DNA from 4 places in the Fusibacter fontis genome. Region 3 is predicted to be linked to each of the others. Evidence: riboswitches for the same ligand, from Rfam matches in the RefSeq annotation. Region 3 holds a riboswitch; each other region holds the start of a gene.
The links. Region 3 has a riboswitch for S-adenosylmethionine ahead of ACZ41W_RS14280 (methionine ABC transporter ATP-binding protein). Riboswitches for the same ligand answer to the same signal wherever they lie in the genome.

Region 1 (8,131 bases), 310 kb from region 3:
AAGAAATTACCCTATTGGATAATATATAGAAATGATTTTTTTGATCAGGTTTTAAAAAAAATGGAGTTTGACATATTTGAGCCGTTTAGAGATCGACAATTGTCAAATTCCAATACAACAAGTAAAGCTGAAGAGGGTACGATTCGAGTTATTAAGTCAAGAAATATTAATAATACTGGAGATAAAATAATAGATATTGAAACATATGACTCGTTTATTAAACTTTCGAATCTAACGGATAAAGCTGTATTTAAATTTATGGATGAAGACAATGTGTACTTAACGCCAAATATGACATATAAGCCTAGAGTTATGAGAAAAGAGAAAGGTTATGTAGTTAATGGATCGGTTGCAATATTAATACCTAAAAGTGAAATAGTTTTAGATAAGAAACAATTAGAATATTTTTCTAGTGATGAATATAGGGAATTTTACCAAATAGCAAGAAATTACCAAACTAGGTCATTAAATATTGACAAGACAAGTTGTTATTGGTTTGGATTTTATAAGGGAGATTAAGCATGAGACAAATAAGTTTTCAAGAGAAAGTTGATGAGTTCTTGAATAGTTATGATTATGACGTCAGAAAGTCTGGAGATGCTCGCTGGATTGATCAAAAATGTACTTTTGATGTTATTAATATTATTGCTGATTGCATAGTTGAATTTACTGATTTGGATACTTATAAAGAGTTTACAATATCAGATATATGGCATAGTGAATATGCGAGAAATAATGTAATTACAATTTTTTCTAAACCTGACCCAGAATTAAAAGCGGGCAATGAATATGATAAGTACTTTGGACAACCAATAAAATTGTTGGCGTATAGTAATGTTTTAAGTACACGGAAAAGTGGAACTAGATATTTTTATAAAATAGCTAACAAAGAATTGTTAAAGTATATATCAATAAGACCAATGAATGCTTTAGATTTCTTGATTAAATACATCAAAAAAGTCTTATCGGATAGTTTTCTATGGGAAGATTTCAGTGAGTTCTTTAGACTTCAAACTAAACAATCATATTTAGAAGTTAAAGAAAAATTCGAAAATTTTACCATTCAATATACACCTATAAATCAGAAATTAGAATGTGGACGAATATTCACAAAGATTCTGAATCCAATTGCATTTGAGCAAAAAAAATGTGGTTCGGAGTGCGGAAGAATTTCAAAGTACCCTATAAAATTAGAAGAGCTTCAATATAACAGACAAAATTGGCGTGATATATTAGCTAATAAAAATAAATTTGTACCTAGAACTGAGCACGAGGAGCATAAAATCAAACAAGGACATGCTTATGTGAATTATACTATTACTAAAGCTAAGAAAACTGTACGTGTTTTCAATGATTTGTACAGAAATAAGCAATCAGAAGTTAAACAAACTCATATGTTAGATTCTGCAATTCATATGCATCATATATTTCCACAAGCAGAATATCCTGAGATTAGTGCTTATTTAGAAAATTTGATTGCTTTAACTCCGACTCAACATCTAAGCTTTGCGCATCCTAATAATAATACATCATATATAGATATTGACTATCAATATATATGCATATTGTCAAAAGCATGTTCTGTATACAGCAATATTGTTAACAATTTTGAAGAAGAGATTTATGATTTTGAAAATTTGAAATTTGTGCTCAATACGGGACTAAGAACTATTGAATTTAATACTGTTGAATACTTGGATATCCCGAGTTTAATTAATAAAATTGATTTTTTTTATATGGATCACTTGACTAATAAATATTTAGAAATTAAAAAAGAGGCGATAAATAGAACACATAATTATTATTCCAATGTGTTTGAAAATGAGGGCATGGTTGCAGAAAGCCTATGTTAAGACCAGTAAAATTGCTTTGTATTTTCTAATTTAGTGTTTAAATTGATGTGTTTATTCGACATAAGATATATAAATTTTAAATCTACATGAAATTCGTTGTAACTTTAAAGGAAAATACGGACTTTTGTCGAATATAAGCATGTCGGAAATGAATGATTTATGAATTTGTAGGTGTTTATAGCTAGTTTTATTTATCAAGAAATTTATCAAAGCTAATTGACTTAATAAATTGTTTATTGATATAGACTCAAATAATAAATAGGAGGTCAAAATGATTGCAGTAGATATTTTTGATGAACCTGATGAGTTCTTGATACAAAGATGCAAAAACGACCCAGAGGTTATACCTTATATTCTTGAAAAGTATGTTTATTTGGTAAAGTACTGTGCACGGAAAATGTATCTAAATGGTGGAGAATTCGAAGATCTATTTCAAGAAGGATTTTTAGGGCTTTATAAAGCCATTCTTACATTTGACAGTAAAAAATCTAGTTTTAAAACATTTGCAAAATTATGTATTGAAAGAGCAATTATCACCGCAGTAAAATCAGATAATAGAAATAAACACAGTGTGCTTAATTCATCTATCCGTTATGATGCTTTTATGGATAATGAGCATATTAATTTTGAAGAGATGCTAAATTTCAGGTCTTCTCCAAATGATGATCCTTTGCATAAATTAGTAAATTATGAAAGCTATAGCTTCTTGGAAAATCAAATACATGAAAATTTATCAAAGTATGAAAGGAAAGTATACGATTTATATATACGGGGTATGTCATATAAAAATATTTCAGGAGAATTAGGAACTTCTATAAAATCTGTTGATTCAGCAATCACAAGAATCAGGCAAAAAGTTCGGATAGTTGTAGATAGCAGGGAATGATTGTTGAATTGTAATATTTTGTATGACAAATCAGAACGTGTGATTTGAAATTGCTTTGTTTTATAAATTTGTAGTTAAGCATTAAAAACAATTATAATGGATGCTGAAATCGTTAAGAGTTAATTGATGGTTATAAAAATAGATCACTCAACTGTAATTATATGGAAAAATCAAATGGTACAAGCCAAAAAACAACTACAATTATGTTTGGTTTAATTTTTTTATCGGTATGTGAGTTTAGCCAATTCATTTAATGAAAGAATAAAATTAATTATATTTTTAGATATAAGTGATATGTTTGTAATAGGACTCATCACAAGCTTTAATTCCCATCCCCTTATATGACTTGTTTCGTTGGGTTTTACTATTTTTTCATGCTCTGATATGCTCATTCAATTAGATAATTCGCGATCAGACGAAAGTTCTTTTGTTATTCACCAGCTGAATTTGGATCTAATTCGATTATGAAAGTGACATAGTGTCTTTAGATACCGTATTTAATTGCAGTAAATAGTTTGTTTAACGGCTTAGATATTAATAAATAATAGCAAGTTTTAGCTTATATCATCTTAAAAGGCAATAAATAAAGTTATTAAATAGAGTTATAGTGAACTAAAACAAAAATAATTTAAGGAGAATAGTTATGTCAAAATTAATATACGGAAAGAATAATCAAGTTGTGTTTAATAACGAGTTAGAAAAAAAAGAAGCATTCGAGTACCTGATTAACTCGGAAAATGTAGATATTTATGTTCATGAAGACAATCAAAATCAAGGTGCGTGGACATCTGAAGAGCGTATTCATTTCAAGAAAGAAGAAGGTATTCCGGATTGTTTGAAAAGACAAATTACAGCTGGTAGACCAGGTTTGTATGGTAGAATTAACTGCAAAGAGTTATGTGATGAACTTCGTGCTTTAAGGAAAAAGTGAAATAAATTAATAATAATTTTTTTATATTTTACAAACTTACAATTTTTTTTAGTGAAGGCATTGATTATATCCTAAATTTAGGACTATTTACGGATTCTTTATTTCTTAAAAAAAGAGTATGTTCAGTTTCATAAAACTTCTTATTTAGTAGCAGTGTATATGCTGTATTTTAAATCATAATTGTTTATACAATTTATATGAGTTAAACGTACTCGAAGAAATAAGGACTAAGTCTATAGAGAATAGTATAGGTAATTTGATTTCGTCGTATGGATGAAAATGTTTGTTTTTGTCTATTTAACCGTTTATGCAATGAAATAACTGTATTCTTTATAATTATACACAAATAAAAGAAATTTCAGCAAAATCTAAAATTGTACAATGGATTTTCAAGTATATATAGTTATAAAAGTTCTTGCATTCCAACCATTGATTTGGTAAACTTATGATAGTTTAATAACGCTTATCAAGAGTTGTGGTAGAGAGTTAGCTCAGTGACCGCACACCAACCTACAGTATGTAAGGTGGTAATGCTAACATCGATAAGGAGAGATCAGAGCCTCCTTAAGGGCTTTTTTTTATGCCCAATTTTTGATAGAGAAAATTTAATAAATTTAGGAGGAATGTAAAATGAGTAAAGAGTATGATGGAAAGTTTAGAGTTAGAGGTGGTGTAGGTTATGCGAGCGCTATGTTTAGAGTAGGTGCACATCCTGGAACGTATTCTCGTAGTTTGGGTGAAGACGTAATTCAGAAGATGAATTTGTCACAATCGGTTAAAATAGCAGATTTAGAGGAATACTTTATCCTGACAATTGAGGATCGACCAATGATTTTAAAGTCCTATGATTTTGTGGAAGAAAAGCGATGTGAAGATGTGTTCGCCTTTGAAAAATGGTTGGAATCGACCATAACAGATTTGGTACAAGCAATGAATAAATGATATTTTAAGTGTAATAAAAATTAAGCAAAATAGTGAATATTCCTATTCGGTGGAGCCTCAGTTCCGGTGTGGCGTGAGCCACTTGTCCGGAACCATTGAGCCACCAGCGAGTTTTTAGTTATTCGCTTAATCGTTTATCTAGACCATAGACTTCTCGCATGGATAAATCTTTTGTAGGGTCTACACTTTCGATGTTTATCTTGTATGAATCATGTACGATGCGATCTAGTATTGCATCTGCTAAAGGTGAATCATCTCCACCAAGTTGATCATACCAACCTTCGTGTCGGTATTGTGAACAGAAGATTGTAGATGAGTGTTTTCTTCTTCTGTGCAAAAGTTCAAATATGTCTTTTGCTTCCGTAGCTGTAGGTTTTAATAGCAACCATTCATCAATAATCAGCAGCAAAGGATTAGAATATTTTGCCATTACTTTTTTATAGGTACCTTCGTTTCTTGAATGTTCAAGATCAAGAAGTAAGTCAGGAAGTCGCACATATTGTGTTTTAAACTTATGTTTACAGGCTTCCATGCCAAAAGCATTAGCAAGATATGTTTTGCCACTTCCAGTCGCACCTGTTATAAATATATTTCTAAATTCAGCTATATACTCACAAGTTGCAAGACGTTTAATCAAGTCTTTGTTGATTTTTCGACCTGAGGAATAATTAATATCTACGATACTTGCGCCGGGTTGTTCAAACTCTGCATTTTTTATCAAACGATACAGTCGATTATTTTTCCTTCTTGTGTACTCAATATCAACCATCATTCCAATACGATCTTCAAAATCAATATCTTTCATTTGAGGATCGGTAATTTGTTGACGATAAGCATCTGCCATTGCGGTTAATCGCATTTCTATAAGTTTATCAATAGTCGAATTATTTATCATTATTTTTACCTCCATAGTAGTTAGATCCGCGTGTTACACCGAATTTGTTCTTTACGATCTGCTCAGGTATAGGCTTTGGCTTATCAAGTATCCTAGCGGCAAGAATATTTTTGATACTCTTGTAACTTGGACTCGAAGTATAACTCAAAGCTTTTTCACAAGCTGCTTCAAGGCTTTCTTCAGAATGTCTCTCGGCTAGCCTGAGTAATCCCATGCAGCTTTTATAGGTTTGTTGCTCCACGCGACTGGAGGCAAGAATAGCGCTGATAACTTTATGTGTATGTGTGCCAATTTGTTCGGCCCATTTTCTAAAGCGATCGCCATTCCATTCAAGATACTTTTGATGATCTAGAGGCATATGCTCCAAGATGGTACTGTATTGACCCTTGCGTCCATAAAGTCGCTTGTGGGAGGCAATACGGTTATGATTGTAAAAGATTTCGATGACTCTATCTGTTACCCGCACATCTACTTTACGTTTGATATACTCATACGGAACGGAATATAGCATTCCATCCAAAGATATGTGATAATTAAACTGAACGGTGGCTTGTTTCCAGTCTGCCAGTTCGTAAGAGGTAGTGGGTAGTGGGCTTAGGAAAGGCAACTCTTCGTAGTGGAAGAGACTCCACCTGCTGCCTTCTTTCTTTTGGAAATCCTTTGAGTTAAAAATCTCAAGTTTTTCTTTAATCGCAGCATTGAGTTCCACTAAAGTGAAGAACTGTTCATTTCTTAAAGCAGCTGTAATCCAAGTAGAAATGTTACCAACGGTACCCTCGACATTTGCTTTGTCTTTCGGTTTTCTAACCCTTGCTGGAATGATTGCAGTACCATAATGTTCAGCCATTTCATGATACGTGGCATTGAGTTTTGGCGTGTACCAATCTTTGGTGTGAACTACCGCTGTTTTGCAATTATCTGGAACTAGAATCTTAGTAACACCACCAAAGTAGTTGTACATATGAACATGGGCCGTTATCCAAGCACGTTGCTTTTCATTGATGAAGGCTTCAACATACGCGTATTGACTATAAGTCATGACACTAACAAAAAGATATGCATCTATGACTTCGCCGGTATCGGGATCAATTATTTTGGCTGGATCACCAGCCCAATCTACCTCGACTTGTTCTCCAGGTTTTCGACTAATATGCATAGTTGCACGACGCTTTTGTTCATCCTCTTGAAGGTAACGACAAAACTGAGAGTACATGAGTGGTGTTTCACCGCTAAGTCTGCATTCTTCCATGTACTCAGCCCAAAGCAACTTCTTGCTTACACCGTTTTTAAGCAGTTCGCCTCGGATGTACGCATAGTTGGGTTGGCGCTTGCCATGAGGCTCTTTCTGAGCAGGGAAAAGTAATGTTTGCCACTCATGGTTGGTTCTTGTGTTACTCTTTGTCCACTGGACACCTAATTCGGTCGCTTTTTTAACTATTTTTGCGACTGTGTTGCGCGAACAAGAACAGCTGAGCGCAATATTTCGCTCACTAAACCCAAGACTTTTAAGTCTCAGAATTTCATTATAATCGGTCATTAAATGACCTCCTTTACATGTATTTACATCTTTTGGATGTATGATTACAGTATAAAGGTTTTATTTCAAATGGCTCACACAACGGAATGGTGGCTCAATCTAAAACGGAATGATGGCTCAATTATATCGGACAGGTGGATCAATTTAGTGCGGATTATTCAAAATAGCTTGAGGTAGCATTTGTCGTTAAGTGATAGTGCTGTGAAATGTATGATTCAGAAGAAAATTCTGTTTCATACATTTTTTTTGAAGAGAGTATATAAATACGAGTGAGCCCGAAGAGTATTTTATCGATGATGGCAATACGAAGACCTTTGAATTTTGTTGGGTAAAGTATGAAGGAAGCTTTTTCAATAACTTGAATTATCTAATATATGGAAATAAATTGTATATAAGCGTATAATAAAGAGACATAATGTACATATCAATATTTTGAAGACATTGGTAAAATATACATAGGTATTCACAAGATTGATGTTTATCAAAAAAATTATTGAATAGATAAATTCTGAGCTGCAAGCGTTTGTACTCAACGATTGATTAAAGTGATATTGGGGAATCCTAGCAGAAAATTTGATTCGTTGAGGCAACAAAATTTCGAGTGATCAACTATTGTTGAAGTCTAGGATAAGGTGGTTTATATGAAATACTTCAAAAAAGAAAAAATATATCCAAATGAAGCATTTATTCAAGAGGCGATCGAAAACTATTTTGTAGATACCGGTTATCAAATTGAAAAAGATGGACAGATAGATTTAATAGCAGAGAACGAGTCTGAAAAATGGATTATTGAAGCAAAAGGGATGACTTCTCAAACAACTGTTGATTTTAATACTTGTATAGGTCAATTGGCAAAAAGCATGCAATCTAATTTATATAAGTATGGACTAGCATTACCGTGTGAAGATAAATATAAGGCTCAATGCATGAAACTTCCGGATTATTATAGAGAGTTAAATAATTTACATATCATCGTTGTAAATGAGAATCAGGAAGTAAAGATAATTAATCCAAATGAACCGATTGTAGAGATGTGGTAGTTAAAAGATGTTGAGAAAAGAACCAAAATTGTTCAGGAAATAGAAAA
Region 2 (8,131 bases), 570 kb from region 3:
CGACATTAAATAATTGAGATGAATCTTTTGTATCACCTCAGGATGTGTGTGATTATATGTTTCAGGAGCGACTCCAGGTGGCAAATGTTGTTCCTGTAGCGCCGTCCCCATTGCACCGTCAAATACTAGATTTTGTTTCGTAATGATGGATTGAAAATATTCTCTATTCATGATGAATCCTCCGATAATGACATGTTTTTAATAGACACTGACTACAGTCATTGCCACAAGTTCTGACAACGCTGTTGATTGGAACCTCTGATTCTCCCATGACAAATATCACAGATTTTTCAGGAACGAGCTGATAAGCATTCGTTATGAAGACACCCATACTTTTTTCCAGTCCTAAATATTCCCCAAGGATCTTTTGAGCGGATAACTTCAAATCTCCATACCCGGGACTATATCTTTGACTTGTATAACGTCCATTTTCACGTGAGACAGTCGCAATTTGATCTTGACACCAATCACAATAGGCATCTACAATAACGGATGCGCATGCATCTGCAACAACGCCAACAGATGGCGACAAATGCATTTGTGCTTGTATCCACTGTGAAATGTCTTTTCCAATCGTAACTGCGACCATGTAAAGGCTATCTGATGGAGTAATTGTCCTCGCTAAATCACTGGAAACAATAGAATCTACCGCCACTCCTTCTGAACTTAGTAGTGTAAGTTCATCCTCTTTGATTGATATATCACATTTAACGATCTGGTGTTTAAAATTTGCACGCTTTAAGCATTCACGTACACCTGTTTGAATAAACGCCAGTTGTTCTTCATTTGCAGAATCCCCTTTAAAATGAAGGTACCTTAGAATCGTTTCACTGGAAATATAAGGTTGAATCATCTCTTTGATAGATTCATGAGCATTCAATTGAATCGTTCTCATATTCACCGCCACAATCGATCTATTTTTGTACCAATTGGCACGTATCAGATGTCGTTAATTTTAAAATGGAACCTAAATTTTGGACAATCCTCTTTGCAACTTCAGGCTTATTCATCACATATAAGTGAATCCCATCAACACCATTTGAAAGCAGTTCCACGATTTGATCACATGCATATGAGATTCCCGCATCCTTTAATGCTTCAGGATGATTTTCGTACTTGTTTAAAATGCGTTTAAATTTATCCGGTAATGTCGCACCACTTAGCTGAACCATTCGCTCAATTTGAACTTTGTTTAGAGCCGGCATGATTCCCACCGTTATCGGCACATTGATGTCCAAACTTCTCGCTTCATGTTCGAAAGACGTGTACTTTGAGTTGTCAAAAAATAATTGCGTCACCAAAAAATCCACACCACATGTCACTTTTTCTTTTAAGTGAATCAAGTCAGTTGTAAGGCTTCTCGCTTCAATATGCCCTTCTGGATAACAAGCTGCTCCAATGCCAAAATCCCCAATACTTTTGATATACGCAATCAAATCGGATGCATATAAAAAATCACCTTTAGATGCATTGAGTTCTGGTTGAATATCTCCTCGCAATGCTAAAATATTCTCGAGGTTTTTAGCTTCAAACTGTTTTAAAATAGCTTGAATATCTGATTTTGAAGCATTTACACTGGTTAGATGCGCAAGTGCTTCGATTTGATAATCGTTTTTAATCTTCGCAGCAATTTCCACTGTATTCATCTGGCGTTCAGTTCCAGCTGCGCCATATGTCACACTGATATAATCTGGACTTAAGAGTGCGAGTTCATCGATCGTCCGATACAGACTTTTCACATCACCTTCGCGCTTGGGCGGAAAAATTTCAAAAGATAGAACCGGTCGGCTTTGACCAAATAAATGGCTAATTTTCATCAAGTACTCCTTTTTTGAATGATTTACCTTTCCAAAGAGCGAATTTAACGTTCAAAAAAACGTCGCTTGGGAAAGCGACGTTTATAAGATCTTTCACTCTCTCATCTTTCATTTCTTACGAAATGCAGGAATTGGCACCTTGCATCAAATGGGATGCAGGTTGCTGGGCGTCATGGAGCCTGGTCTCTCGGCCTCTCTGGATAAGGAATTTATTCAATTGTATTGTATCATTCACTAGAACGATTGTTGATATGTTAGCACAATTTTTTTTAAGATGCAATACCTTCAACTAAATTTTTTATGCACTTACACGTTCACTAGAGGATTTAGAAGATTCTTTTTTATTGAGAATTTCCATTTCACCTTCTTCAATAAACTGATTCGAGTAGAGTTCATAGTAATGCCCACGTCTATTCATCAGTTCTGCGTGATTGCCTTTTTCGATTACCTGACCTTTTTCAATGACTAAGATAACATCCGCATTGCGAATTGTCGACAGACGGTGTGCAATGATAAAGCTCGTTCGATTCGAAAGTACGCGATCAATAGCATGTTGAATTTTTGCTTCAGTTTCCGTATCAATGGATGAAGTTGCTTCATCGAGGAAGAATAAACTCGGTTTCGCAATAATTGCTCTTGCGAATGAAATCAGTTGTTTCTCACCAGTTGATAACATTGCTCCACTTTCACCAACTTCAGTATCATATCCTTTTTCAAGTTTCATAATAAAATCATGTGCATTGACTGTAATCGCTGCTTCAACAATTTCATCATCTGTTGCATCCAGTTTACCGTATCGAATGTTCTCGCGAATGGTTCCACTAAATAGATGTGGCGCTTGTAGTACGTAACCTATATTAGAATGCAACCAGCTTTGCGAACGTTCTTTATAATCTTTTCCATCAATGAGGATTTGGCCAGCTGTCGGCTCATAGAAACGACACGCCAAATTGACAATAGTACTCTTACCCGAGCCCGTCTCTCCAACTAAAGCAACGGTTTGACCTTTTCTTACTTTTAAGTTAAAGTCTTTTAAAATATACTCGCCTTCTTTATACCAGAAGTCGACATTTTTAAACTCTACTTCACCATAGATAGATTCCCAGTTTTCAGTCTTTAAATGGTAATGATCCCCATAAATTTTTTGTACAAAATCACTTTCCGTAATCTCTTCTGGCTCGTTGATGAGCGACATCACTCTTTCCGCTGCTGCTTGTGCGCTGATCATCTCTGTATAAATTCTAGATAGTTCTAAAACTGGATCAAAGAATTGACGTGCATAGGTAATGAAGAGCATCAATGTCCCATAAGTAATCACTGAATTCATGACAAACTTACTTCCAAAGTATAATGTCAGTACAGTCCCAATCGCCGAAATAAATAACGCCATTGGCATGTACCCTGCAGAAAGTGTACCCGCTCTGACAGAAGTACGTTTCATATCTCGAGTAACCTCTCCAAACTCTTCGCGATTGAGTTCTTCTCTTACAAGCGTCTTCGTCGTTTTTGCGCCTACGATGCCATCATTGTATAACCCTGTAATCTTTGAGTTGATTTTGCGAACATTTCGGTAAGAAACGAGCATTTTCTTCTCAAAGAACACGCTGATAAATGCAAGGAGCGGCAATGTTACTAATGTCACAACTGCCAGTTTCCAGTTAACAACTAACATTACCACTGAAACACCTGCCATCATGGCAATTCCCCAAACGAGGTCAACAAGCCCCCATGCAAGAGTTTCAGAGATTTTGGTTGAATCAGATGTCGTCCTTGCGATCATCCAACCTACTGCATTTTTATCATAATAACTAAATGACAACTTCTGTAATTTTTCAAAACTGTCTTTGCGCATTTTATAGAGCATTTTCATCTCAATTTTACCTGCGTGACGTATAAATAAGAAAACATCTAATCCAAGTAAACATGTCAAAATGAAATACGCAACGCCTACAAACCAAAGTCCATCTAAGTTTCTTGGTTCAACGTAATGATCAATCGCATACTGTGTCACAAGTGGAAATAGAACATCCAGTGCTGCAAGTGAAATCATATACGTACATAAAATTAAAAAATCTTTCTTAAAACTTCTGAAATACACAAACATCTGTTTCCAAATGGTCTTATCGTATTTCAATTTCATTTCTTTTGTATTTTCCACGAAAATCCCTCCTTAAATTTGAACGATTCAAACTTTAGAGTTTTATATAACCATTTTTTGTAAATCCCAAATTCGTTTATATAAGCCTTCTTGTTTGTGCAATTCGTCATGTGTCCCAATTTGAATGATTTTTCCCTCATCCATAACTAAAATCAAATCTGCTTCTGCCAAAGTTGTAATTCTATGGCTAATAATTAATGTTGTAATATCTTTGCTACGTTTTTTTAGTGCACGTCGAATTCTCATATCGGTTTCAGTATCCACCGCACTTAAAGAATCATCAAATACCAAAATGCGCTTGTCCGCATCAATAATAGTTCTTGATATTGCAACACGTTGTTTTTGACCACCTGATAATGACACACCTTTTTCGCCAATAATGGTTTCATACCCATCTTTAAACTCAATAATGTTATCATGAATCGATGCCATACGTGCTGCACCTATAATATCTTGTTCATCATACTTTCTATCGATAATTCCGATATTTTCTTTGACTGTTTTTGCATACAAATACGGTTCTTGTAGAATCAAACCAATTTTACGTCTAATCCAAGACTTTTTAATGGTTTTAAGTTCATGCCCATCAATTTGAATGCTACCTTCGTACTCATAAAGTCTTTGTAACAAATGCACCATCGTCGATTTACCAGAACCTGTCGATCCTAAAATCCCCAAAGTTTTACCTTTTTCAAGTGTAAAGCTAATATCCTTAAGGGCAACTTTTCCATCTGGATAAGCGAAGTTAACATGTTCGAATTTAATTGCACCTTGAATGTCAGGTTCAATTTCATCTGGTAACTCTTCTTCTATGATTTCATTCATAATTTCATTGATCCTACCGATTGCAACCGTTGTCTTACCAAACTCACTCAGAAGTCTTCCGGACTGCTTAACTGGCCATAGGAGCATCGATTCATAAGTGATAAACGCCATCAAAGTACCAATGGTTACTTCGCCGGTAATGACCATTCTTGAACCAACCACCAACACAATTCCACTTTGAAACAGTGTCAGTAAATCTGACGAAGACCAAAAAGTGGCGAGAATTTCAATCAATCTATAATTTTTATTGCTATGACCACTGTTAACTTCTTCAAATTTATCAATCTCGTATTTTTCTCTACCAAAAGCTCTTACCACACGAACACCTGATAAATTTTCTTGAAGCACTGTTGTTAACTTGCCTTCTGCTTCATCCACTTTAGTAAAAGTTGATTGAACTTTCGTAAAAAATATATACGAAAAGAAGAACAGAACAGGAATTAATACAACTGCATATAGCGTCAATTTCGCATTTAAAGACAACATAATTCCTACAGATAAAACAATCATAAAGATAATGCGTCCTAAGTCGACAATTTGCACGCCGAGAAATCTTCGAACCGTTTCAACATCTGATGTACAACGCTGAATCATGTCACCGGTTTCTTTTTTAGTGTGTTGCTCATACGTCATATATTGAATCTGCTTATACAGTGAATTTCTGATATTTTGTGCGATGTTTTCTGCAGCATAACTGGAAAGTACGCCTTTAAAAAATAGAAATAACCCTCTAATAAAACTAATTGCAACGATGATCCAAACGACACTTAGTAAATTTTTACCAAATAAGTCAATAATAAATTGTAAACTACCAGCTGGTTCTTCACCAACAACAGAATCCACAGCGAATTTAATTAAAATTGGCGTAGCGAGTTGTGCAGCAGTTGCGATGATGATTGAAAGAATCGCGAGTGAAAAAGCCAATCGATATCCCTTCAAATACTTAAATATACTCTTCATTTCTAAAACTACCTCCTTTAAAATCGTCTGTGTTTTTCTAAATAAAAAAACCACGCAAGCGTGGTTTTTTTCAGATGGATGGACGTCAGACTCCGAGAGTCTATTCCCCTGATAAAAATAAAAAACCACAGACATTTGCCTGTGGTCAAATTGATTAATTGATGTGTATCAAACTAATTAAAATGATTTCCGCAGGCTATAAACTTAAAATTAGACACAGCGATAGCGTTCACTTGTGCGTTGACTGATGCGAATTGTAAACCAAATACTCTAACTTTGCTCATGTTTATAACCTCCTTTTCTTAAAAATAGTGTGAACTTCGATAATCGAAGTATTGCCTAAAAACAGAATACTCTATTCAACCAGTATGGTCAACTTTTTTTTACACTTGTCATCTAATTGTAATACAAAATGAATTTTTCGACTATTTTTGACCGTATTTATTGAGGTAGAAATCCCTCATAACAGCACAATCTTCTGGACTCAATTCAACTGCGCCACCCACATTTGCTGCAAGCAGAGTCGCTTGAGCGGATTTTTCACAGATAAACGCGATTTTCATCGTTTCTTTTAGCGTCGGACCTGCTGCAAGCATCCCGTGATTTGCCATTAAAACCGCATAACGATCTCTCAACGCGTCAACAACCACTTTACCCAAATCAACTGAACCCGGTAAACGATAATCTGAAACGCGAACATTTCCTCCGACGATTTGAACCATATCTTCGCATGTCGCTGGAATTGGTTTTCTTGCAATTGCAAGCGCAGTGCAATGTACTGAATGCGTATGGACAATTGCATGAATATCGTCTCTATTTTTATAAATTTCAAGATGCAGTGGTAACTCAATAGATGGTTTCATATTTCCATCGATTAAGTTCCCCTCTAAATCTACAATTGGAATATTTTCTGGTAATAATTTTTCATAATCTACTCCAGATGGCGTAATCGCTACTAAATCTTCACCTGGAATTCGTACACTGATGTTTCCCCATGTGCCAATAACCAACGCGGATTTCAAAATCATCACGCCTGCATCAATAATTTCTTTACGCGCCATTTGATGTTTTAATGACATAATTTCCTCCATATGTTGTTCGAATACTCTCGAACAAATGACTATAATCTCAGCAGTGCGTTTTGACAATTGCAGTTTGACGCATTCATGTCTGTGGATGCTTTGGCATTCTGGATAAATATATCCACAAACATTTTGGTTAACTCCGATTTGTTCAACTCCATTGCCTCACTAATTTGGTGGCCTGTAATGGCCTTTCCTTCGATGCCTGTACACCAATTGGTAATGACACCTATGGCAGAATAACACATCCCCAATTCTTTTGCAAGTACACATTCAGGAACATTGGTCATCCCAACGACATCGCCACCAATCATTTGATAAAATTTAATTTCAGCTGCAGTTTCAAATCTAGGTCCTTCAGTACATACATAAACACCTGATCCGCGATAATCAATTTTATAATTGCACACCGCATTGAGAAAATAATTACGTAGTTTATTGCAGTAAGGAGATGTCATTTCAACATGCGCAACCTGTCCATCGTCTCCTTCATAATACGTCTGAACTCTCCCTTTAGTAAAATCTAAAAAATCGTGTATTAATACAACCTGTCCTGGCTCAAATTGGTCATTTAACGAACCAACAGCACAGGTGGCATATATTTCATCAACACCTAAAATTTGTAACGCCTTCATATTTGCTCGATAATTAATCTTATGCGGGGGCGTTTGATGAGCGCTTCCATGACGTGCAAGGAACACAAAATCAACACCTTGAATTTCCACAAGATCAACTGCCACTTTGCCATATTCAGTTTCAATCACTTCGCGTCTCGCATGTTCAAAAGCGCTATAAACGCCTGTTCCTCCAATAATTGCCTTTCTCATACTTCCGCTCCAAATTTGTTTTTATTCATCGTAAGATATTAGTCGCTCATAAGATACTAGATTTTTAGCTTCGGAATATTTTCGCAATAAGGGGGAAATACTACGCCCTTTTCAGTGATAATCGCCGTGATATTTTCATTTGGCGTCACATCAAAGGCAGGATTATATACTGGCATTCCCTCAGGCGCGATACGAATACCATTTATATGAGTCACTTCCTCAGCATCGCGTTCTTCAATCTCAATTTCAGCACCCGTTGCCATATTAAAATCAATAGTCGTCGTCGGTGCAGCGATATAAAATGGTACTTGATACACTTTTGCAAGAGCAGATAACATAAACGTTCCAATTTTATTAGCTGTATCACCATTACTAGCGATTCGATCTGCACCCACTATAATGCGATTGATTTTTCCATCTCGAATCAAAGTGGCTGCAACGCTATCTGGAATAAGTGTCGCT
Region 3 (8,131 bases):
TCATTTAGAGCAACGCAAACAGTGGCACTTTTAGAAGAAGCAGGCTACACCAATCTCAAAGTTTACGATGGTGCTTGGCTTGAATGGTCAAGTAAAGTAGGTGTAACGGCACCAACTGAAGAAGCACCAGTAGGAGAATCAGACGGATCGTGATGAAGATCTATTTCAATTCCAATGGAGGATTATATGAAAACGAATAAAAAGTGGTTAAGTTTAGTACTAGCACTCGTATTAGTTTTTTCAATATCAGCATGTAGTAAAAAAGAAGAAAGTACGACGATGGATGTTGCTACAACTGAAGCGACTACTGCAGCCGTAACAGAAGCAACAACTGAAGCACCAACAGAAGCAGCCCTTGATATGGCAGCGCTCGTATCGGATTATTTTAAAAACATGCCAGAGCACATCTATAAAATTCCAGAAAAAGATTTTGTAGACATGGTAAAAGCAGGCACAACGGATATGACCATTTTGGATATTCGTTCAGCTGAAGATTATGGTAAAGGTCATATCAAAGGCGCTGTAAACATGCCTTGGGGACCTGCAATTAGCGAAGGTTTATCAAGTATTCCTGCAGACAAGCCCGTGTTTATTTACTGCTACACAGGTCAAACTGCTGGTCAAGCAGTTACAACGTTGAATATTGCTGGTTTTGATGCAAGAAGTGTCAATTTAGGTTGGAATTTCGGGATTTCAAAAGTAGAAGGCGTTGCAGATGTAACAGTAACAGATGCAGCAACTTTAACAGCAGGCGTAACTGAAATAGATCCACAAATTCAAGAGGCAATGACTGCATACTATACAGGTTTAGCAGCAGTTGCAGATACACAATATAAAAACTACAAAATTTCTGAAGCGGATCTTAAAACAATGGTCGATGCAAAAGACGAGTCTATCGTGATCTTATCTGTAAGAAAAGCTGAAGATTATGCAAAAGGACATATTCAAGGCGCTTTAAATATCCCATTTGGTAAAGATATGGCAGATTCATTTGGCACATTACCAACAGACAAAAAAATCGTGGTATATTGCTATACAGGTCAAACAGCAGGTCAAGCAACCGCTGCGTTAAGATTAATGGGATTTGATGCAGTTTCATTAAACGGTGGTATGGGAACAGCTGCCAATGCACCACAAGGTTGGTTAAATAATGGATTTCCAGTTGTCACAGAATAATCACTAGATTTCGGAGTGACTAGAACTAATCAGAATTAATTAGAATTAATTAGAAATGATTTCCTTCACTAATAAGATGTCTTATACTAACGATAAGGCATCTTATTTTTTAAGTGAGAATGAAAGAAAGGGTATGAGCATGCGAACAATTCGTTTTAATCGACCGTTTTATGGTGATCATTGGCAGCAATTTGCACTGGAAAAATTAGAACAACATCATCATGAAAACGCTCAATTCGAACTTGAACTGCGTCATTTGATGATAGAACACCTCCAATTGTCGAGCAACCAACGTATGGTGTTGACGCAGTCTGCAACACATGCACTGGAAATCATGGCATTGGCGCTTGGACTTGGCCCGGGAGATGAAGTGATCCTCCCTTCATATACATATGCAGCCACTGCAAATGCCTTTGCTAGATGTGGTGCTCAGTTGGTTTTTGCAGATGTTCACCCAGACACGGTGAATATCCACCCGGAAATAGTGGCAGATTTAATTTCGCCGAAGACTAAAGCCATTGTCCCCATCCATTACGGGGGCTATGCTGCGGATATGAAGGGGTTTGAAGCACTGATAAAAGGAACTGGCATACACCTACTCGAAGATGCCGCTCATGGCGTCGGGGCAAGCTACGCAGGCATGCCCCTTGGAACTCTGGGAACGATGGGATGTCTAAGTTTTCATCATACAAAAAATCTCACATCAGGTGGGTTTGGCGGTTGTCTTTATATCCGTGAAGCGGCAGAAACACATCTAAATGTCGTGCACGAAATATTATACCAAGGGACGGATCAGTGGGCCTTTCATCAAGGCAAAGTCGACCATTACCGTTGGAATCGCCTTGGTGGAGAATATGCTATGCAGCCTTATAATCGTGCCATGTTTAGTTTGGCGCTGCCACACGTTGCGACGATTACTCAGAAGAGAAAGGCTTTGGCAGAGCGATACGACGCTCTAATAAAAACACACCTATCGGTTGAAGTTTCAAGTGGCCGAATACATCTTCCATTTAAAATAAACGACGCCGATGAAAATGGTCATATCTTTTATTTGAGGCTTGAAACCGCCCAAGAACGTGAAAAACTTCAGACGTATTTGATGAATCGGGGAGTGGCTGCCTATACGCATTATGAACCGTTGCATCTTTCTGGTGCGGGCAAACGATACGGCACGTTTAAAGGCGCAATGACTGGAACGAGAAAAGTCTCAGAAGGTCTTTTAAGATTGCCGATGTTTTTCGAACTTACAGAGGATGAGCAAGAATATGTGGTAGAGTGTTTAAGGGACTTTTATCGGTCAGAAGGTTGAAGCTTATGGTGGTGGAGAAATGGATAGAATGCAAAGAAGGATATGCATTACAGGTGGCGCTGGGTTTATAGGCAGTTATTTTGCTAGTGCACTTGATTCAGAGTTGGATTCGGTTATGGATTCAGCCAAGCAACAAGATCATTCAATCGTCGTGTATGATTTGCTGACGTATGCAAGTGATTTGAACCGTTTAGAGGGTGTGAATTACACACTTGAAGTGGGGGACGTCTGTGATGAGGCGCATTTTTATGATGTTTTAAAGACTTACCAGATTACCCACGTCATTCACTGTGCAGCGGAATCTCATGTCGATCGAAGTCTATCGGATGAAGCGCCATTTAAACGCACCAATATTTTGGGAACACAAGCAGTTCTGAATGCGTATCGCCGTTATGTTCAAGACATGCAAATTGATGCTGGACTTTTCGTACATATTTCTACGGATGAAGTGTACGGCTCAATCGGTCCTGATGAACAACCTGCAGAGGAATCGTGGCCATTTCATCCGGGAAATCCTTATGCAGAAAGCAAAGCAGAAGGAGAGAAAAGGGTTCTTGAAAACCACTCAGAGAGGCTGAGATGTTTAATTTTGCGAAGTAGCAACAATTTTGGTATTGGGCAGCATCGAGAAAAATTAATTCCAAAAGTGTTAGCACATATCGAAGAAAATATCCCGATACCCGTTTACGGAACGGGAAGTCAGATGCGGTGTTGGTTAAATGTGAAAACCTACGCAGAGATCCTCGTTCGCCTCGTGCACATTTACGACCAAGATCCACGTCAATCATTCTGTGAGATTTATAATATCGCTGGAAAGCAGACCTATACCAACCTTGAACTGGTGAATCTCATCAGAGCAGAGGTGAGTGGTCACGTTATAGATCGGGACGGAAAGTCTTCGGTACCTATACAGTTTGTTGAGGATCGAAAACAGCATGATTTTTACTATTATATAGATGATTCAAAGCTGCAAATGCTTTTTAAGCAACATCATGTTGAAGCCGTGCAGTATCGGACTTTATCTGAGTTTTTATCGGAGTATGTTAAGATGAAATCCGGTGATAAATCCATTCCATCTGATAAATCTATTCCATCTGATAAATCTATTCCATCTAAAAAATTCGTTAGATCTTCTTAATCCATAATAAAAACGCCCAATGCATCTACAAATGCATTGGGCGTATATTTTTGGGTGGGAAACCTCTTTCTATGTGGTAGATTTAGAATGCAGGTACAACTGCACCTTTGTATTTTTCATTGATAAAGTTTTTAACGCTTTCAGATTGAAGGGCTTTCACAAGTGCTTGAATCGATTTGTTCTCAAGATCAGCAGGTCTTACAGTGATGATGTTTGCATAAGGAGATTCTGCACCTTCGATGATAAGAGCATCTTCAGATGGATTGAGTTCAGCTTCAAGTGCATAGTTCGTGTTGATTACAGCAGCATCTACATCGTCAAGCGTTCTAGGAAGTTGTGCAGCGTCGATTGGCTTAAATACGAGTTCAAGTTTGTTTTCAACGATGTCTGCTTCAGTCGCTTCGAGATTTGCAGCATCTTTTAGTTTGATGAGGCCATTTGCCTGAAGTAAAAGCAGTGCGCGACCTTCGTTTGTCGGATCATTTGGAATAGCGATGGTTGCGCCTTTTTTAAGATCATCGATACTCGTCACGCTGTGTGAATAAAGACCAAGTGGCTCAACGTGTACCGTTCCGGCACTTGCAAGTTCGATTTTGTGTTCCGCTGCAAACGAGTCCATGTAAGGCACATGTTGGAAGAAGTTCGCATCGAGTTCGCCGTCGTTTAATGCGAGATTCGGTGTGACATAATCCGTAAATTCAACAATTTCAAGTTCGATGCCCTGTGCTTCAAGCTCAGGTTTGATAAATTCTAAGATTTCAGTATGAGGAACAGGTGTTGCGCCGATTTTGAGCGTCACTTTTTCAGTCGCATCGCTTTTTTCAGTTGTTGCTGTTGCGTTTGAATCTGACTTTGAACCGCAGCCAGTGAGTGCAAGTGTTAAAATCACAAGAACTGTGATGAGTTTAAAAATTGAGTTTTGATGGAATTTTTTCATTTGAATCCTCCTAAGATTAATTGAAGTGATCAAGCAATCGGTATCCAGACTTTGAGTATCTAGACTTTGAGTATCTAGACTTTGAGCATCTAGATTTTGAGTACCTATGCTCTAGATGTTTTTATAGAGTGTGATTGCCTATCTTCTTCTAGATTTGAGTATTTGACCAGCAATTAAATTGCCGCTTGTTTGAATGCCTTGAACCAATAAAACTAAAACGATAATCGTTGCAAACATCACGTCGGTTTGAAAGCGATGATAGCCATATCGAATCGCTAAATCGCCAATACCACCACCGCCAACAGCTCCTGCCATTGCAGAGTATCCCAGTAAGTTGATGACGGTAATTGTCGTCCCAAGCACGAGTGAAGGGAGCGCTTCGGGGATAAGCACTTTCACGATAATTTGTAAGGGACTTGCCCCCATGGAAATAGCCGCTTCAATAACGCCGCCGTCGACTTCTTGCAAAGCACTTTCCACGATTCTTGCGAAAAATGGAATCGCAGCGACGACTAGCGGTACGATCGCCGCACTTGTTCCGATGGAAGTACCGACGATCAGTCGTGTAAATGGAATGATGAAGATCATCAAGATGATAAATGGAAGTGAGCGCGTGAGATTCACTAAGTAGGAAAGGGCCGAATGCAAAATGCTTTGCTGTAAAATATGTCCTTTCGACGTCACCACCAATACGATGCCAAGCGGTAGACCCAGTATAACGGTAAATGCGGTTGACCATAGAACCATTGTGAGTGTTTCAATTGTCGCAATTTTTAATAGATCAAGTAGATGAAAAAGATCTAACATGCTACCACCTCCGTTAATACATGATGCTCATGAAGCGCTTGAATCATTTGATGAAACTTGTCTTCAAAGTGTTCTACCGACTCGTTTTCATCTGGTATAATTTCTATGAGCAAACGCCCAATAGATTGATTTTGAATATTTTCAATCGTTCCAGACAAAATGTTGATATCAACATTATAAGTTCGGACGAGTTTGGATAAAATTGGAGACTGTGCACTGCCATCTGAAAAGATCAACTGTACACGTTTGCCTTTCACAGGAACATTTTCAGGAATTTCCAGTTCGCCAATAAAATGTCGTGTCTCTTCGTCTACGACGCGGGTAAAGACCTCAATGGTATCCCCTTCTGCCACGACTTTTCCAGATTCTAAAATAGCGACTTTGTTGCAAATGGCTTTGATGACATCCATCTCATGTGTGATGACCACCAAAGTTACGCCCATTTCCATATTGATTTTTTTTAGCAAATCGAGGATCTGCTTGGTTGTTTTGGGATCGAGTGCGGACGTCGCTTCGTCGCAAAGAAGGATTTCCGGTGCATTGGCCAGTGTACGCGCAATTCCTACTCGTTGTTTTTGACCGCCACTTAAATTGATGGGGTAGGCCTGTGCCTTATCCGTTAACTCCACTTTTTCAAGGAGTTCCATGACGCGCGTATGAATTTCTTTTTTACTGAGGTTCATGAGTTTAAGCGGAAATGCGATGTTTTCATAGACTGTTTGACTGCTCAGCAAATTGAAATTTTGAAAAATCATTCCCATCTTTTGGCGCGCCTGTCTCAATGACTTGCCGTGAAGGGATAAAATGTCGAGCCCGTCGATGCTGATTTCACCAGACGAAGGGTCTTCGATGCGGTTGATGCATCGAACGAGAGAGGATTTGCCAGCACCACTGAGACCGATGATGCCGTAAATATCTCCTTTTTCAATTGTAAGGTCGATTCCGTCAATGGCTTTGATCGTTTGATCGCCTTTTAGATAAATTTTACTGAGTGCTTTAACTTGAATCATTTGAAAACTCCTTATTCCTAAATTTGAACAATAAAAAACTCCCTTTACAGTGCGCAGAAGCATGCAAAAGGAGACAAAGTCAATGAACCCTCTCACATCTTCCAGTTATACTGCCGGATTTAGCACCAATGCTATTGCTAGCTGGTTGCTGGGTTTCATAGGGCCGTTCCCTCCACCACTCTGGATATGAGTTTTCTAATATTCAACTGTAACACCGAAATACGTGTTCGGTGTGCCTTGCTATGAATTGGATTATACACAACAAAAAAAAGTCTGTCAACAACATTAATAAAACTTCACAAAAAAACGATTTGATATATATTACCTGTATTTTCAATGGTTTCAGAATAAATGAATTCCATATTTTTTCAGAATCGAGTATGCTATAATAAAACTATAACGTCTAAAAGTCAGCAACTATGAGGTGAATGATGAGAAAAAATTACAAATCTTGGCTGATTTTTGGTCTTATGATTTTAGCGATTTTAGCGGGATATTATATTACTTTAGAATCAGACTTATTTAGCGACATTGCCAATTCCATAAGTCCAAAATAATGGTAGTAGGGGGCATTTTATGAAAAAGCTTGTGTTGGATGGGATTCAATTTAAGAGTATCCATGAAAGTCATCAGTATTTGAAAGAGATATTCAATCTTTCCGATGAATACGATGAAAATTTAGAAGCTTTATGGGGAGAACTATCTAGCAATAAAGAACCGCTAGAGATCGTCCTAATGCATGAGCACAAAATGCGTCAATCACTTGGAGACTACGCAGATCGCATTATAGAAGTGTTTGCTGATTTAACGCAATACAATCAAACCATTTATTTTACTAGAAATTGTAAAAGTGAGCTGGAGGATTAATGCATGAAAACAACTTTGTTTATTTCTGAATCAACCAATCCTTGGTTTAACCTATCATTTGAAGAACATTTAGTGAATGAGGTAGCCGAAGACGAAATCTATTTTTATTTGTGGCAAAATCAAAACACCGTGGTCATCGGGAAACATCAAAACCCATGGCGTGAAGTTTTGGTCAATGAGCTAGAAAAAGATGGCGGAAAACTCGCGAGACGTCTATCCGGCGGTGGCGCCGTGTTTCACGACTTAGGAAATCTCAATTTTACGTTCGTCATGAATAAAAAACACGAAGATTTACACCGTCAACTAAAAGTCATCGTCGATGCAGTACAGTCGTTGGGAATTGAAGCGACATTTTCTGGACGTAATGACATTTTAGCGGAAGATAGAAAGTTTTCTGGCAATGCCTTTTATTACGGAAAAGAGAACTATTATCACCACGGAACAGTTCTCGTAGACGTTGATATGACAAAACTTGGGAGATATCTCAACGTATCGATGAAAAAACTTCAGGCAAAAGGTGTTGAATCCGTGAAGTCTCGCGTCATCAACCTCAGAGAAATCAATCCTGAGTTGACCATACAGCAGATGGTTTTCGCCCTTGGAGAATCCTTTGAATCCGAGTATGGAAAAGCAGGAGAAACCTATTATATTTCAGAGACCAATGCACCTGAAAAGGCACTGGATCGCTTTAGACATTATGCGTCTTGGGACTGGCTCTATGGCAAAACGCCCAACTTCGATGTCACCATTGAAGAGAAATTTACATGGGGTGAGTTGGTACTTAGCTTTAGGCTTAAAGGCGCTACGATAGAAGAGTGTGGTATTTACTCAGATGCCATGAATACTGAACTTGTAGAGGCACTGCAAGGTATTTTTGATGGCAAACG
Region 4 (8,131 bases), 570 kb from region 3:
TATGCATTCCAGCGGTGGATTGTTTATCTGCTTTTCCATTAGAATCATCTGTTGAATGAATTCCAGCTTTTAAACCTTTCGCGATTTCTTGAACACAATTCTTGCAAAACCGCGCACCATCTGTTGGGGCATTGCATCTTTCGCAAAAGGCAATGGTGGCACTACCACCTAAGATGATTTTCCCCTCTTTGATCCACTTAAGAACAGCATCTGGCTTAACATCGGTACTTTCGCACACTTTAATCAAACTTGAGGAAGGGTTATCATAGATATATTCTCTCACGCGAATAAAACCATCATCAACAGCTTCGTTGCACCTTGAGCATAACGTTTCCCCCGCTGTGGATGAGAATAATCGATTACATTTTTTACAATGAACTAACTCTCCCATGTTAAGTCATCCTCCCTTGAATCTTTACACTGTTAGTGCTCAATGAACGCCAGTGTATCAGCGTCCTCGTGCTACTGTAACACATTGAATTTGCTCACATCCGCATTCATATAAAACCTTTGAACACGCATTCAACGTCGCACCTGTTGTGTAGATATCGTCAACTAATAGGATGTTTTTACCCTTTAAATCTTGTTTCATGCGCTTATTTAAGAAAAAAGCTTGCTCCAACATATTTTTTCTCGACGATTTCCCAAGATTCTTTAATTTTTGCGTCTGGCGTTTGCGAACAAGTGCATCGCAATAGGCCTTAGGCGCCATTTGGCGACTGATGACTTGAGCAAGCAGTTCCGCTTGATTATATCCTCTGCTCCAGCGCCTTGTGAAATGCACGGGAACTGGCACGATGTAATCAAATGTTTGAAGCGTTTGATCCGAACGAATCAGTTCACACAACAAATCCCCCAAATAGCGACTTTGGTACCGCTGGTTTTTATATTTTAGCCCCATGAGAAGCACCTTAAGTGTTCCATCATATTCACCATAAGCGCGATGCTTCTGAAAATAGACAAATTGCTCCTGACATTCTTTACACTTAAAATAGTAATCTTCATGTTGTTGATACGTCAGCTCTATATTGCGACCACACTTTTGACAGATTTTTGAACTCATCGGATGGATATCAGAAGCACACGTTTCACATAACGGACGCTCTGAATATGGCGGCAGTTCACACGAACAAGCATTACACGTCAAATTTTCTGGAAATAACCATTGTAGTGCGATTTGTTTGATTCGATTTAAAGAATTTCCCATGGTTGCCCCTATTCTAAATATGCTTTGTATTTTTTTAGCTTTTGTGTCAACCCAGATTGACGCTTCATCTCATGTGTCCGACGAATCATCTCGCCAAGTGCGCGTTTATCTCCCACGAGTACGACGAGTTCCCGCGCCCGTGTAATGGCAGTATATAGGATATTTCGGCTCATGAGCATCGGTGGTATAAAGGCCATTGGCATAATCACCGCTTTAAACTCACTTCCTTGACTTTTGTGTACGGTGATGGCATATGCCAATACCAGCTCATCTACTGTTGGAAAATCATAAACAACCTCGCGCTCTTGATCATAGATGACGGTAAGCGTCCGCTCCACTTCGTTTATTTCGGTGATAAAGCCAATATCGCCGTTGAAGACGCCCTTGCCTTCCTCGGCGTATTTGCTCGTCCACTCTAAATTGTAATTATTTTTAATCTGCATGACTTTGTCCCCTTCACGCAGTTTTCGCTTGCCAAATGTGCGTTCAACTTTCTTTTTATTTGGCGGGTTGACAACACTTTGAAGCATATCATTTAACGCTTCGACCCCCACACCACTGCTTTTAACAGGAGATAAAACCTGAATATCTTCCATTGGGTTAAAATTATAATAGTTGGGGAGTCTTTCAAGAACGAGATTCTTAATCTCTGCCAAGATGGATTCTGCATTCGACTTTGGAATAAAGAAAAAATCTTTGTCCGCTTTATTTAAAACAGGCAGCTCTCCTCGATTGATCATATGAGCATTCACGGCGATTAACGAAGATTCGCTTTGCCGATAAATTTCCGTCAAACGATGTGTCTGGATCCAGCCACTATCAATTAAGTCTTTTAAGACACTTCCTGCCCCTACAGATGGCAATTGATCGGAATCCCCTACAAAAATAACATGTGTTCCAAGTTCTACAGCATCTAACAGTCGATACATCAAGATGATATCGACCATCGATATCTCATCGATAATTAAAACATCTGTCTTCAGTGGACTCTCCGCGTTTTTTTGGAAATTGTTTTCACCTTGAAACTCTAATAGACGATGAATGGTTTTGGATTCCCTTTGTGTGGTTTCCGTCATTCGCTTAGCCGCTCTGCCAGTTGGTGCTGCAAGCAATACTTTCTTCTCTTTCACTTCATAGGCTTCTATGATTGCATTAATAATCGTCGTTTTTCCAGTTCCAGGACCACCGGTTAAGACAAAGACCCCTTCGCTAATAGAAGCTTTTACAGCTTCTTTTTGTTTTTGCGCCAGTAAAATCCCTCGTTTGGATTCAAAATTCGTCATAAATTCGTCAAATTCGTAAAAAGAATACTGCGCCGCATGGGTGGCAAGCTGATAGAGTTTACCTGCCACTTGTTGCTCCGCATAATATAAACTTGGTAAATAAACGGCAACGACATCATTTTCCATTTGCTCGACAAATACCTGTCCCGATATGACCATTTGCTCAAGCTCTTGACTAACTTCTTCCATATTGACGGAGAGTTCTTGCTGCGTACGCTTTAATAAAAATTGCTTTTCGCAATACGTATGTCCACTTGTGGCCTCGTAATTGAGAATATACGTCATGCCGGATGCAATTCGAAATGGCGAATGGAAGTCAATGCCAAGCTTCATGGCAATTTGATCCGCTTGTTTAAACCCAACCCCGACCATTTCATCTGCAAGTATGTATGGGTTTTTCTGAATTTTAATGATGGCTTCATAACCAAATCGTTTATAAATGCGCATCGCCATGTTCACAGATAAATTGAGTCCTTGAAAATACATGACAAAATCTCTGAGTTCATATTGTTCTTTATAAGACTGAACAATTTGCTCGAGTTTTTTCGGACCAATTCCCGGAATTCGGATCAGTTCATCAGGACTATTTTGGATGACGTCCAATGTACGTGTCCCAAATGCTTCTACCAATAGTTGAGCGGTGGTATCTCCAATTCCCTTGATAATGCCCGACGCTAAATACCGGTAAATTTCATCCGATTCAGTTGGTCGAATATGTTCTGCATACTCGACGTTGAGCTGTTCTCCATAAAATGCGTGCACTTCAAGCTTACCCCAAACGCGCATGCGATCCCCTTCTCGAATAAAAGGGACAGTCCCTTTGATGCTGAGGAGTTCGTCATCTACTTCCATAATGGCGATGACATACCCATTTTCTTCATTATAATAAATGATGTCGTATACGACGCCTTCGTATATGATCTTATCCTCTTGTGATTGCATAATATGCCTCGACTTTTCCCGAACTTATGTTCATATTTTATCATAATTCGTGCTTCTAAGACATGAAAAAAGCAGAAACAAGGTGAATTGTTTCTGCTCTGTGTTAAATAAATTGTGTTGAATGAATGATATTATTTACCGAAAGCTTCACTTCTAAGAATGTCTGCTTTGTCTGTTTTTTCCCAAGGCAATTCAACATCTGTTCTACCGAAGTGACCGTAAGCTGCTGTTTGTTTGTAGATTGGTCTTCTTAATCCAAGGTTGTTGATAATTGCGCCTGGTCTTAAGTCGAAGTGTTTATCTACTAAATCCGCAATTAAATCTTCCGATACTTTCGCAGTGCCAAAAGTTTCTACCAATATAGATACTGGATGCGCAACGCCGATTGCATAAGCAAGTTCAATTTCACATTTTGAAGCTAAACCAGCTGCAACGATGTTTTTTGCTACGTATCTTGCCGCATAAGCCGCAGAACGGTCTACTTTTGTTGGGTCTTTACCCGAGAAAGCACCACCGCCATGTCTTGCATAGCCACCGTAAGTATCTACGATGATTTTACGGCCTGTTAAACCTGCATCTCCTTGAGGTCCACCGATTACAAATCGGCCAGTTGGATTCACAAGAATTCTTGTATTCACAAATAAATCTGCAGGAATAATCGGTTTGATAACATGCTCAATTAAATCCGCTTCAATTTGCTCTCTTGTGACTTTTGCACTGTGTTGTGTTGAAATAAGAACGGTATCAATTCTCGATGGTCGACCATTTTCATCGTACTCAACCGTTACTTGAGTTTTTCCATCTGGTCTTAAATATTTTAATGTGCCGTTTTTTCTCACTTCAGATAATCTTTTCGCCAATCTGTGTGCTAAAGAAATAGGAAGCGGCATGAGTTCTTCAGTTTCATCACAAGCAAAACCAAACATAATCCCTTGGTCGCCTGCTCCAATTGCTTCAACAGCATCTTTCATGCTGCCTTCTTTGCTTTCAAGCGCTTGGTTAACGCCCATTGCAATATCATCTGATTGCTTGTCAATTGCAACAAGCACGCCACAAGTATCGCCGTCAAAACCATATTTTGCTCTTGTGTAGCCAATTTCTTTAATCGTAGAACGTACGATGCCTTGGATATCTACATAGCAATTCGTCGTGATCTCTCCAGCAACGAGCACCAACCCTGTTGTAACAGAGGTTTCACAAGCAACACGAGCGGTTGGATCTTGAGTGAAAATAGCATCCAAAATAGCATCTGAAATTTGGTCACAAATTTTATCTGGGTGACCCTCAGTCACCGATTCAGAAGTAAACAATCTTTTTCTAGACATATAAAACACCTCCATAAGTTTTAGTACTGCATAAGCAGTTCAATCCTTTTATCGCATTTGATGAATCGTAGGCATAAAAAAAACCTCTTCGCAAGAAGAGGGTGTGTTTTATTACAATCTCATCTTCCAGGTATCCGTACTACCCGTAGGATTTAGCACCGTGTATAACCGGTTGCTGGACTTCATAGGGCCTATTCCCTCCATCTCTCTTGATAAGGATTACTATTAAATTTACTTGACCATAATAGCACACATCTGAAGCTTGTACAACACAAAAATCATATTTTTTTGACTTATTTTTATGTGCTTTGGAGTTTAGTATAACTAAACTCAGTTTTTCCAACGCCTCGACAGCCCAGCTACTGTGCTAAAAAATCAAATAAATTTTCATAATGACTATTGATGAAATCAAAGATGACTGGATCGTCTGTTTTGATCTCACACACGAAATGAAGACTTTCTTCATACGCATGTTTTTCCCTTAAAACGGCATCAATCGACTTCAAATTATCTTCTGAAAATGAAGCAATGAGCAGCTGACGGTTTCGTGTGAAAAAATACATGGCATAAATGTCCCCGTTTAACAGATAAGGATTCTCCTTAACGTGGTCGTTATGTGCATTAAACTCAATAAATAATTGTCCTTGATAATAACTTTGACGCATCATCTCAGGATTATCCTGAACAAATTTTCTCTCAAAAAAGGCATCTTTTAACTGTGTCACGATAATATACTCAGGTCGATTAAGATTAAAACTAGCTTCAATGCTGCTAATCGTCAGTTCTTCGAGTTTTTCTATCGCACACACGCGTTTTTGGGATTTGTCAATTTGAACTTCAAATACCACAATTCGATACCGCTCTTCGTAATCCACCACTGACTCCGTTCGGTACGTCGTTCTTTCTTGTTCATCACGGAGCAAAAAATTGGTGTTTTTAATCAGCGTATAGGGCTGTTCAAAAAAAGTCGTGTTTTCGATGAGCAGCTGATCTGTCATCAAATGACGTATGGCCTCAACATCACACCCGACAATCCGCATCAATAGATAATTCAGTAGTTCTGTATCTTGACCCAACTCGGGCGTAAGCTTATAAAGTAACTGTTTGACTTCTGCCTCAGTGAGTTCATCCCGAAATGCACTGAAATACTCCTGAAACACTTCAAAATCCACGTGTTCTTCAATGCTTTCTGGGTGTTTATTATAAGCCGTGAGCACGAGATGTACATACTCTGGCTTTGACAGTTTAACAAATCGTCCACCCAACCCTCCAGTTACTGATAAAATGTGATTCTGAAGGGTTTCATCCGTGGGATTATAGAGATGATGATACCCATCGATTCCATAGAGTTCATAATCTAAGTGAAAGATCTGAACCAATCGATTGCCTAGTTGATCTTGCCAATATGCGACAAGTCCAACAACCCCCATCAATCGCGTATTCGTTGCTTCAATGGTATTCAGTTTCATTCCGGTAAATAGATTGAGGTCCATATTGAGCAATCACCTTTCGTCCATATGCGTCATTATACGCTCACTTTATCCAGTATTAATTGTTTATATTTTTCTAATTTCACCTGTGCAGCCTGATGATCTGCATCACAAATTGAAAAATAAATTTTAAGTTTTGGCTCAGTTCCCGATGGCCTTAGAACCATCCACGAAGTTTCATCAAGATAGAATTTTATAACATCTGCTTTCGGCAAACCAGTTTCATCTTGAAGGTAGTCGATTTTTCGCATATAGTCGAGCATATCAGACGACTGTGTTCTAAATCGATTCATGATAATGCCCATGTTCGCGCCACCTTCTTTACCTTGAAAACTCTTTGAAATCGTCTCATCCACATAGTAACCATGGCGTTTAAAAATCGACATCAACACATCGTAAAGACTCAAGCCTTGCTGTCTATAATACTCAGCCATCTCAATTGCAATGAGTGTTCCCATTACGGCATCTTTGTCGCGAACATGCGGATCAAATAAATAACCATAGCTCTCTTCATATCCCATGATAAAATGTTGCGAATCCAGTTCAATTTGTTCACCGATAAATTTAAATCCAGTGAGTGTTTTTTTCAACGTCACACCGTAATGTTCTGCTTGAACTTTTGCTAAATCAGATGAAACCACTGTATTTACAACGTAGTGATCCCGCGTCAATCCCTTGCGAGCAGATAGGACGTACTCCATAAATAAAGAGCCTATTTGATTGCCGTTGAGCGCCATATATCCATGATCTGTTTTTAACATCAATCCGATGCGATCACAATCTGGATCTGTTGCGATGAGCAAATCAGCTGAGCACGATTCTGCTGTTTTAAGTGCCTCTTCAAATGCACTGACATTTTCGGGATTCGGTTGTTTGCAGGTTGGAAATTCACCATCTGGAACCATTTGATTGGTAACTTTTACAAGGCCTTTGAAGCCCATCTCATCTAATACACGCGTAACTGAGTATCCACCTGTTCCGTGAAGCGGTGTATAAACGACTTTCAGCTGCGAATGAGCAATGAGTTCAGGTCGAATTGCCACTTTTTTGACCATTTCAAAATAAGGCAAATCCACTTCTTCACTGATGACTTTAATGTGGTCATGTTCCACGGAATCGATAATTTTCACGTCTTTAAAATCTGTGATAGCCTCAACGTGTGCAACAAGTGCATCTGCTAAGTGCGGAACCAATTGACAACCTGTTTCGTCATAAACTTTATAGCCATTGTACTCCGGTGGATTATGACTCGCTGTAATCATCACCCCACCCATACAGTTCAGTTCTCTAACGGCAAATGAAAGCTCCGGAGTCGTTCTGACTTCGTTAAATACATAGGCTGTAATGTGATTTGCTGCCATAACGCGAGCTGTTTCAAAGGCGAATTCACGTGACATTCTACGAGAATCATATGCGATTACGACAGATTGATTTGCCGAGATGTGTGGCTTTCTTTCAAGCAAAAAGTTGGCAAATCCTTGAGTGGCTTTTCGAACGATATAGGCATTGATGCGGTTTCTACCGGCGCCAATAACCCCTCTCATACCAGCAGTTCCAAACTCTAAATCTCTATAAAAACGATCTTCTATTTCATCAGGTTGATTGCTTATTTGTTCTAATTCATTTCTAAAGGCGTCATCAAAATACGGATTCTCTAACCAATTTTTATAATGCTCTTGAGCGTTCATTTTACTTTCTCCCTTCTATTGGTAACGTTTTCAACTTCAACATTTTATCATAGATTATTTTGGAACGCTAGGGTTCCAAACATCATTCATCAGAATCAAATACAGATTCACTAAAAACAGTTTTTGCATTTTTTTCGGAAGAAGTAGAACACTCTTATTGGGAAGAATGGAAAATAACCGCTTCGCAATGGATTTT

Region 1: linked by a shared signal. The riboswitch ahead of ACZ41W_RS00420 (hypothetical protein) and the one ahead of ACZ41W_RS14280 (methionine ABC transporter ATP-binding protein) in region 3 are both predicted to bind S-adenosylmethionine.
Region 2: linked by a shared signal. The riboswitch ahead of metF (methylenetetrahydrofolate reductase [NAD(P)H]) and the one ahead of ACZ41W_RS14280 (methionine ABC transporter ATP-binding protein) in region 3 are both predicted to bind S-adenosylmethionine.
Region 4: linked by a shared signal. The riboswitch ahead of metK (methionine adenosyltransferase) and the one ahead of ACZ41W_RS14280 (methionine ABC transporter ATP-binding protein) in region 3 are both predicted to bind S-adenosylmethionine.

What each region holds. Positions count from the first base shown of each region.
Region 1 covers NZ_AP042445.1:94,011-102,141, forward strand. The annotation lists gene ACZ41W_RS00400 (DNA cytosine methyltransferase) at 1-519, shown strand, start outside; gene ACZ41W_RS00405 (hypothetical protein) at 522-1,853, shown strand; gene ACZ41W_RS00410 (sigma-70 family RNA polymerase sigma factor) at 2,125-2,739, shown strand; gene ACZ41W_RS00415 (hypothetical protein) at 3,383-3,670, shown strand; SAM riboswitch class I at 4,131-4,219, shown strand; gene ACZ41W_RS00420 (hypothetical protein) at 4,301-4,612, shown strand; gene istB (IS21-like element helper ATPase IstB) at 4,731-5,507, opposite strand; gene istA (IS21 family transposase) at 5,497-7,044, opposite strand; gene ACZ41W_RS00435 (hypothetical protein) at 7,686-8,084, shown strand.
Region 2 covers NZ_AP042445.1:356,959-365,089, reverse strand. The annotation lists gene ACZ41W_RS01510 (homocysteine S-methyltransferase family protein) at 1-171, opposite strand, end outside; gene ACZ41W_RS01505 (hypothetical protein) at 164-895, opposite strand; gene metF (methylenetetrahydrofolate reductase [NAD(P)H]) at 915-1,817, opposite strand; SAM riboswitch class I at 1,916-2,024, opposite strand; gene ACZ41W_RS01495 (ABC transporter ATP-binding protein) at 2,116-3,975, opposite strand; gene ACZ41W_RS01490 (ABC transporter ATP-binding protein) at 4,018-5,760, opposite strand; gene ACZ41W_RS01485 (class II aldolase/adducin family protein) at 6,186-6,839, opposite strand; gene ACZ41W_RS01480 (S-methyl-5'-thioinosine phosphorylase) at 6,881-7,669, opposite strand; gene mtnA (S-methyl-5-thioribose-1-phosphate isomerase) at 7,726-8,131, opposite strand, start outside.
Region 3 covers NZ_AP042445.1:3,128,456-3,136,586, forward strand. The annotation lists gene ACZ41W_RS14250 (sulfurtransferase) at 1-153, shown strand, start outside; gene ACZ41W_RS14255 (rhodanese-like domain-containing protein) at 187-1,176, shown strand; gene ACZ41W_RS14260 (aminotransferase class I/II-fold pyridoxal phosphate-dependent enzyme) at 1,316-2,485, shown strand; gene ACZ41W_RS14265 (dTDP-glucose 4,6-dehydratase) at 2,505-3,623, shown strand; gene ACZ41W_RS14270 (MetQ/NlpA family ABC transporter substrate-binding protein) at 3,706-4,560, opposite strand; gene ACZ41W_RS14275 (methionine ABC transporter permease) at 4,699-5,367, opposite strand; gene ACZ41W_RS14280 (methionine ABC transporter ATP-binding protein) at 5,361-6,377, opposite strand; SAM riboswitch class I at 6,469-6,568, opposite strand; gene ACZ41W_RS14285 (barstar family protein) at 6,954-7,244, shown strand; gene ACZ41W_RS14290 (lipoate--protein ligase) at 7,248-8,131, shown strand, end outside.
Region 4 covers NZ_AP042445.1:2,559,764-2,567,894, reverse strand. The annotation lists gene ACZ41W_RS11485 (hypothetical protein) at 1-391, opposite strand, end outside; gene ACZ41W_RS11480 (phosphoribosyltransferase family protein) at 449-1,207, opposite strand; gene recD2 (SF1B family DNA helicase RecD2) at 1,216-3,432, opposite strand; gene metK (methionine adenosyltransferase) at 3,564-4,757, opposite strand; SAM riboswitch class I at 4,874-4,976, opposite strand; gene ACZ41W_RS11465 (hypothetical protein) at 5,117-6,250, opposite strand; gene ACZ41W_RS11460 (phospho-sugar mutase) at 6,283-7,935, opposite strand; gene ACZ41W_RS11455 (patatin-like phospholipase family protein) at 7,990-8,131, opposite strand, start outside.